One region of the Pseudomonas sp. ChxA genome, then DNA from elsewhere that is predicted to be linked to it. Evidence: predicted binding sites of a transcription regulator. Region 1 holds the regulator's gene; each other region holds the start of a gene.
What was found. The regulator FliA, encoded in region 1, starts transcription of late flagellar genes. The targets are predictions, from matches to a motif close to CTAAAGTTTNNNNNNNNNNNGCCGNTAA.
Positions count from the first base shown of each region.

Region 1 (2,272 bases):
TTTTTCGATCTTCTCTTTCAAGGCCAACGCAGTGAATGGCTTGACCACGTAACCGTTAACCCCGGCTTGGGCGGCTTCGATGATCTGTTCACGCTTGGCTTCGGCGGTCACCATCAACACAGGCAAGCTGCGCAGTTTTTCATCGGCGCGCACGTGACGCAGCAAGTCGATACCGGTCATGCCCGGCATGTTCCAGTCGGTTACCAGAAAGTCGATGCTCCCGCTGTTGAGGATCGGAATCGCCGTCAGGCCGTCATCCGCCTCGACCGTGTTGGTGAACCCAAGGTCACGCAACAGGTTTTTTATGATCCGCCGCATCGTTGAGAAGTCATCAACGATGAGGATTTTCATGTTCTTGTCCAATTCGACCTCCAAGCAGTCTTAAACGCGCCCAGCACCTGGACGCGCCATTTCAATCAACAGGCGTTACACAAAAAGGACTGCCCAGGGCACCACGGCACACACCCGCAAAAGCATCAAGCCTTCGCGGTAGCGTCTGCAGTGTCCCCACACTGCCTGTCAGCGCGCGCGCCACTCTCCCAATCGCCCCCGCAAGCGGGCTGCGCACTGGCTATGCAGCTGGCTGACACGCGATTCGCTGACCCCCAGGACCTCACCGATTTCCTTGAGGTTCAGCTCTTCGTCGTAGTACAGCGCCAACACCAGTCGCTCACGCTCCGGCAAATTGGCAATCGCTTCCGCCAACGCCCCCTGGAAACGTTCGTCTTCCAGGTCACGCGACGGTTCGAGATGTGCACTCGCGCCGTCCTCGTGCAGCCCTTCATGTTCGCCGTCCTGCAAAAGGTCGTCGAAACTGAACAGGCGGCTGCCCAAGGTATCGTTCAAAATCCCGTAGTAATCGTCGAGACTCAATTGGAGTTCGGCCGCAACTTCATGATCTTTAGCGTCACGACCGGTTTTTGCTTCAATTGCGCGAATTGCGTCACTGACCATGCGCGTATTGCGGTGTACCGAACGCGGCGCCCAATCCCCTTTACGCACTTCATCGAGCATCGCACCCCGTATACGGATACCCGCATACGTCTCGAAACTCGCGCCCTTGCTCGCGTCGTATTTGGTCGACACTTCGAGCAGGCCGATCATGCCGGCCTGGATCAAATCCTCAACCTGCACACTGGCAGGCAGGCGTGCCAACAAGTGATAGGCAATGCGCTTGACCAAAGGCGCATAGCGCTCGATCAGTTCGCCCTGGCTGTCACGTGCCGACTTTTTGTAAAGGTTGTAGCCGCTGGATGTCATAGCACCGGTCCTGCGCTCGTCTGATGCACCAATCGCTCGACGAAAAACTCCAGATGCCCCCGCGGGTTGGCAGGCAACGGCCAAGTATCGACCTTCTGGGCAATAGCCTTGAACGCCAGTGCGCACTTCGAACGAGGGAACGCTTCATAGACTGCACGCTGCTTTTGCACAGCCTTGCGCACACACTCGTCATAGGGAACTGCGCCCACGTATTGTAAGGCGACATCGAGGAAGCGATCCGTGACCTTGGTCAACTTGGCGAACAGATTCCGCCCTTCCTGCGGGCTTTGAGCCATGTTGGCCAGCACGCGGAAGCGGTTCATGCCGTAGTCACGGTTAAGCAGCTTGATCAGGGCATAGGCGTCGGTGATGGAGGTGGGTTCGTCGCACACCACCAGCAGCACTTCCTGGGCTGCGCGCACGAAGCTGACCACGGACTCGCCGATCCCGGCGGCGGTGTCGATCACCAGCACGTCGAGGTTGTCGCCGATGTCGCTGAACGCCTGGATCAGGCCGGCATGCTGCGCCGGGCTCAGGTGCACCATGCTCTGGGTGCCTGAGGCAGCCGGCACGATGCGAATGCCACCGGGGCCTTGCAACAGCACATCGCGCAGCTCACAGCGGCCTTCGATCACATCGGCCAGGGTGTGTTTGGGTGTCAGCCCCAGCAGAACGTCGACGTTCGCCAGGCCCAGGTCAGCATCCAGCAGCATGACGCGACGGCCAAGCTCTGCCAGGGCCAGGGACAAATTCACTGACACGTTAGTTTTCCCGACGCCACCTTTGCCGCCGGTCACCGCGATCACCTGTACGGGATGCATGCTGCCCATTTTATTTCTTTACCTTGTCTTGCTTAGACGCAGGCTACATGGCTTGGCCGCGTGAATCGCTTGCAGACCATCGATGTAGATACATTTCACGGTGTTCATCCTGCCTCACCCCACCCGTTTAGCCGGGTTGTGGTAAAGGTCGGCGAACATATCGGCCATCGCTTCCTCGCTAGGCTCTTCTT
Region 1 is NZ_JARPMK010000001.1:2,082,741-2,085,012, reverse strand. It holds gene P5706_RS09315 (chemotaxis response regulator CheY) at 1-351, opposite strand, end outside; gene fliA (RNA polymerase sigma factor FliA) at 520-1,260, opposite strand; gene fleN (flagellar synthesis regulator FleN) at 1,257-2,090, opposite strand; gene flhF (flagellar biosynthesis GTPase FlhF) at 2,196-2,272, opposite strand, start outside.

Region 2 (2,272 bases), on a different contig from region 1:
ACGGAAAGCCGTCGATTCTACCGACCAAAACCGTGAATTTACAGAGGCGCGACAGCAAATGAAGATAAAGCGACAGATTATGTCGAGTGGGCGACCGATGGTCGCACCTTATGACGTGTGTGCCGCACTGCTCGGGCCAGTGGCCTGGGGTGCCGGTTTTTCGGGGGCAGCCACGCGTTCGAGCTGAATATTCACGCGGCGATTGCGGGCGCGGTTGGCGGCATTGGTATTGGGCGCCAGTGGGTAGCTTTCACCGTGAAAACGCAGGGTGATCTGCGACTCCTGAATGCCATTGGCCTTGAAGTAGTCCATCACCGCCAGGGCACGACGACGCGAAACGTCACGGTTGGTCAGGCGGTTACCGCTGTTGTCGGAATGACCATTGAGCTCGACGTGATTAACCGTCGGGTCGGCTTTCATGAACGCGAGTATCACGTCCAGCTTCTTCTTGGCAGCGGCGTCCAACTCGATACCGCCACCGGGGAAGCCGACTTCAGTCTGTTTGACCTGATCGTAATTCATCGGCAACAGCTTGGTGGTGCACAGTTGATAGTCGTTGAAGGCCTTGTTGAATTTCACCGGCAACAGGCGGACCTCCGAGTAGCCGCCCTCACGCCCGTAATGCCGCACCGTCGGGCTACGCCCCTCCAGCAAACCCGTGAACAAACGCCCAGCCTGGGCCTGGGAGCTGTTGAACAGCACGTCGCCACTGCCAACACGCACGGCGCCCAGGTTGATATCACCACGGCCCGGCTGCCAGGGTGCAGCCGCCGCCAACAAGGTCGCCGAGCCCGCTCCGAGCGCGCCGCTATAGGCTTTCAGGCGAAATGTCGCCTGCTCGCCAGCCCGGCGCACGAACTCACCCGAGCCGAAATCGGTGATCGGCTGGGCCAGGCGGCACTCGAATTGGTCGCCTTCCACCTTCCACTCAATATTCTCCAGACGTGTCTGGAATGTGAGTGCCATCGCAGGCAGGCTGGCGAACACACTGAGCAGGGCTAGATAATGCTGGCGCACGGGAGGCTCCACTGGTTTCTACAACACTTCAAAGCGTCATACGTCGTTAAGGCATACCCAGGGATATCGGACACGTGCGGCAAAACTTGATAGCGAGTGCCTGCAAGAGTCTTTTCCGGTAGCATTCCCACCAGATTGACCCGCCTGGAATCCCCAATGTCCGACCGCCTGACCCTGCTGCGTCCCGACGACTGGCATATTCATCTTCGCGATGGTGCTGCGTTACCCCAAACCGTGGCCGATGTAGCGCGCACGTTTGGCCGCGCGATTATCATGCCTAACCTGGTACCTCCGGTGCGTAATGCCGAGCAAGCCGATGCCTATCGCCAGCGTATCCTCGCTGCACGACCGGCCGGCAGCCGCTTCGAACCGTTGATGGTGCTCTACCTCACCGACCGCACCGAGCCTGCCGAGATTCGCGAGGCCAAGGCCAGCGGTTTCGTATATGCCGCCAAGCTGTACCCGGCGGGCGCGACCACCAACTCCGACTCCGGCGTGACCAGTATCGACAAGATCCTGCCAGCGATCGAAGCCATGGCTGAAGTCGGCATGCCGCTGTTGATCCACGGTGAAGTCACCCGTGGCGACGTGGATGTGTTTGATCGTGAAAAGATCTTCATCGACGAGCATATGCGCCGCGTGGTCGAGCTGTTCCCGACCCTCAAGGTCGTGTTCGAACACATCACCACCGCCGACGCCGTGCAGTTCGTCAACGAGGCTTCAGCCAACGTCGGCGCAACCATCACCGCGCATCACCTGCTCTACAACCGCAACCACATGCTGGTGGGCGGGATTCGTCCGCACTTCTATTGCCTGCCGATCCTCAAGCGCAACACCCACCAGGTGGCCCTGCTGGACGCCGCTACCAGCGGTAGCCCGAAGTTCTTCCTCGGCACCGACTCGGCGCCCCACGCCCAGCACGCCAAAGAAGCTGCGTGCGGCTGTGCCGGTTGCTACACCGCGTATGCCGCCATCGAGCTGTATGCCGAAGCATTCGAGACGCGCAACGCCCTGGACAAGCTTGAAGCCTTCGCCAGCCTCAACGGCCCGCGTTTCTACGGCCTGCCGGCGAACACCGACCGCATTACCCTGGTTCGTGAAGACTGGACCGCCCCTGCCAGCCTGCCGTTTGGCGAGCTGACTGTTATCCCGCTGCGCGCCGGTGAAACACTGCGCTGGCGCCTGCTGGAGGAAAGCAAGTGAGTGAAGACCATTACGACGACGAACACGAGCACAGTGGTGGCGGTTCTCGCCA
Region 2 is NZ_JARPMK010000002.1:224,716-226,987, forward strand. It holds gene P5706_RS26740 (flagellar protein MotY) at 109-1,017, opposite strand; gene pyrC (dihydroorotase) at 1,174-2,220, shown strand; gene rnt (ribonuclease T) at 2,217-2,272, shown strand, end outside.
Region 2: a site for FliA is predicted at 1,081-1,108, ahead of P5706_RS26740 (flagellar protein MotY). Genes of this name have one in related genera too.

Region 3 (2,272 bases), 2.7 Mb from region 1:
CTTCGCCGCTGGCAATGTCTTCAAGCATGCGTGCTACGCCAAGGATCGGCCGGGTCACGCTGCGGGCCATCAGCCACACCAGTATCAAGCCGACCACGGCGGCCAGCAGGCCCAGGCTCAACTCCAGCAGCGTGCCGCGGGCGTTGTCCGCGTCCAACTGCGCCTTGAGCGTTTCGGCGGGGCCAACCAGGACTTTTTCCGGCACGTCCAGCAACACGCCCCACGGCTTGCCGCCGGGAATCGGCGCGAATGGCGCCAGCACCTTGAGTTGGTGATCGGTACGCAGGCTGCTGGTCTGGGGGTTACTGGCCAGCACGCTGATCAATTGCGCGCCGCTGGTGGTGTCGACCTGATCCAGGCGCTGGCTGAGTTTGCTGGCGTCCGGGCTATAGCCGGCGAGCAAACCGGTGGGGCTGAGGATGCTGACTTGGGTCTGGCCGTCATACAGCTTCTGGCTGGCCTGTTGGCTCACGGCCTGCAAGCTGTTGAGGTTGATGTCCACCGACAGCGAGGCGATGACTTTGCCGTTGACCATCAGCGGGAAGACGATGCTGGTCATCAGCACGTTTTGCCCGTCGATTACATAAAAGTACGGTTCGATCACGCAGGGTTTCAGCGTGGTACGTGGGCAGGTGAACCAGGCGTTAGCCTTCTCGCCGCTGGGGCCGACGCTGATGTCGGCCATGTCGCTTTCGGGCAGCGACATGGAGGTGAGTTTGCCGGGTGTGGGCTGCGACCAGTAGAGGGCGAAGCGGCCTTTGTCGTTGCTGCCCAGTTCTGCCTGATTGGCGAACAACTCGTCCTTGCCGTCCAGCGCATTGGCTTCAAACACCAACGACAGGCCGAGCAGATCGGGGTTGGCTTGCAGGGCGGCCTTGACTTGGCGGGTCAGGTCTTCGCGGGTATCGAAGGCGTCGAGGAAGCGTTTTTCCGCCTGCTCACGCAAAAACAACACTTGGCGCGAAAAACCATGGCCGTACTGATAGGCGTCCATGAATTGCTGGCGAATGCCCAGCGCCTGCACTTCACCTTGGGCCTCGATGCGCGCCTGGGCGGACGCGTCGAGCATCTGCATGCTGGAGGCTTTGACCTGCTGTGAACTCTGCTCCATGCGATACAGCGACAGACCCACCAGCAGGGTCACGATCCCCAGCAGGCACAGGCCCGCGAGCAGGGTGATTTTCCATTGAATGGAGAGCTGTCTAAGCGACATCGGGACATCCTTACCTGAAAACACAGAGAGACCCTCGTTATCGGCGCGCCCGGATATTTCTTTATTCAAACGTTCAATTTAAAGCTGCTTTTGTGGAGAGGTAGCTTGCTCCCGTTCGACTGCCAAGCAGGCGCCCTGGTCGCGCTTTTTGGGGCTGCTGCGCAGCCCAGCGGGAGCAAGCTCCCTCGCCACCGTTTTTGACATGCGCGCCCGCCTGCTGCAAAGTGCGCGCCCTCTAATAAGACCTCTTAAAGCCTGCACACGGACGCCACTTGATGGCCGCCCGGTCGCAGGCCTGTCTGTTTTTTATGTTTTTTGCTTGAGGTAACCATGATTAACGCAGTCATCGCCGCGGTCGGCACCATGCTGGTGCTCAGTTTGTCCCGTGTGCATGTGGTCATCGCCATCATCGTCGGCGCCCTGGTCGGGGGCTTGACCGGCGGGTTGGGCATCGAGGCCACGCTCAAGGCCTTTAACGGAGGCTTGGGCGGCGGCGCGACCGTGGCGTTGTCCTACGCCTTGCTCGGCGCGTTCGCGGTGGCGATTGCCAAGTCCGGCCTGGCGCATGCCTTGGCGGACAAGGCGCTGCTATTGGTCGATCGCCAGGAAGCCACCGGCGGCAGTCATGTCAAATGGCTGCTGATCGGCCTGTTGTGGGTGGTGGCGATTGCTTCGCAGAATATCCTGCCGATCCATATCGCGTTTATTCCGCTGCTGGTGCCGCCACTGCTTTATGTGCTGACCAAGCTGCAACTGGATCGCCGCCTGATCGCCTGCGTGATGACCTTCGGCCTGATCACACCGTATATGTTCCTGCCGGTGGGCTTCGGCAATATTTTCCTTAATCAGATCCTGCTGGCCAACGTCGCCAAGAGCGGCGTGGACATCAGCCAGGTCAACGTGACCCATGCCATGGGCCTGCCCGCGTTGGGCATGGTGGTCGGCCTGCTGGTGGCGGTGTTTATCAGCTATCGCAAAAAGCGGGTGTATGACCTGGAGAAAATCGAGCGCGTCGAGCAAGTAGCCGTGCAATACAACCCACTGACCCTGCTGGTGGCC
Region 3 is NZ_JARPMK010000001.1:4,765,421-4,767,692, reverse strand. It holds gene P5706_RS21110 (methyl-accepting chemotaxis protein) at 1-1,213, opposite strand, end outside; gene P5706_RS21105 (Na+/H+ antiporter family protein) at 1,547-2,272, shown strand, end outside.
Region 3: a site for FliA is predicted at 1,251-1,278, ahead of P5706_RS21110 (methyl-accepting chemotaxis protein). Genes of this name have one in related genera too.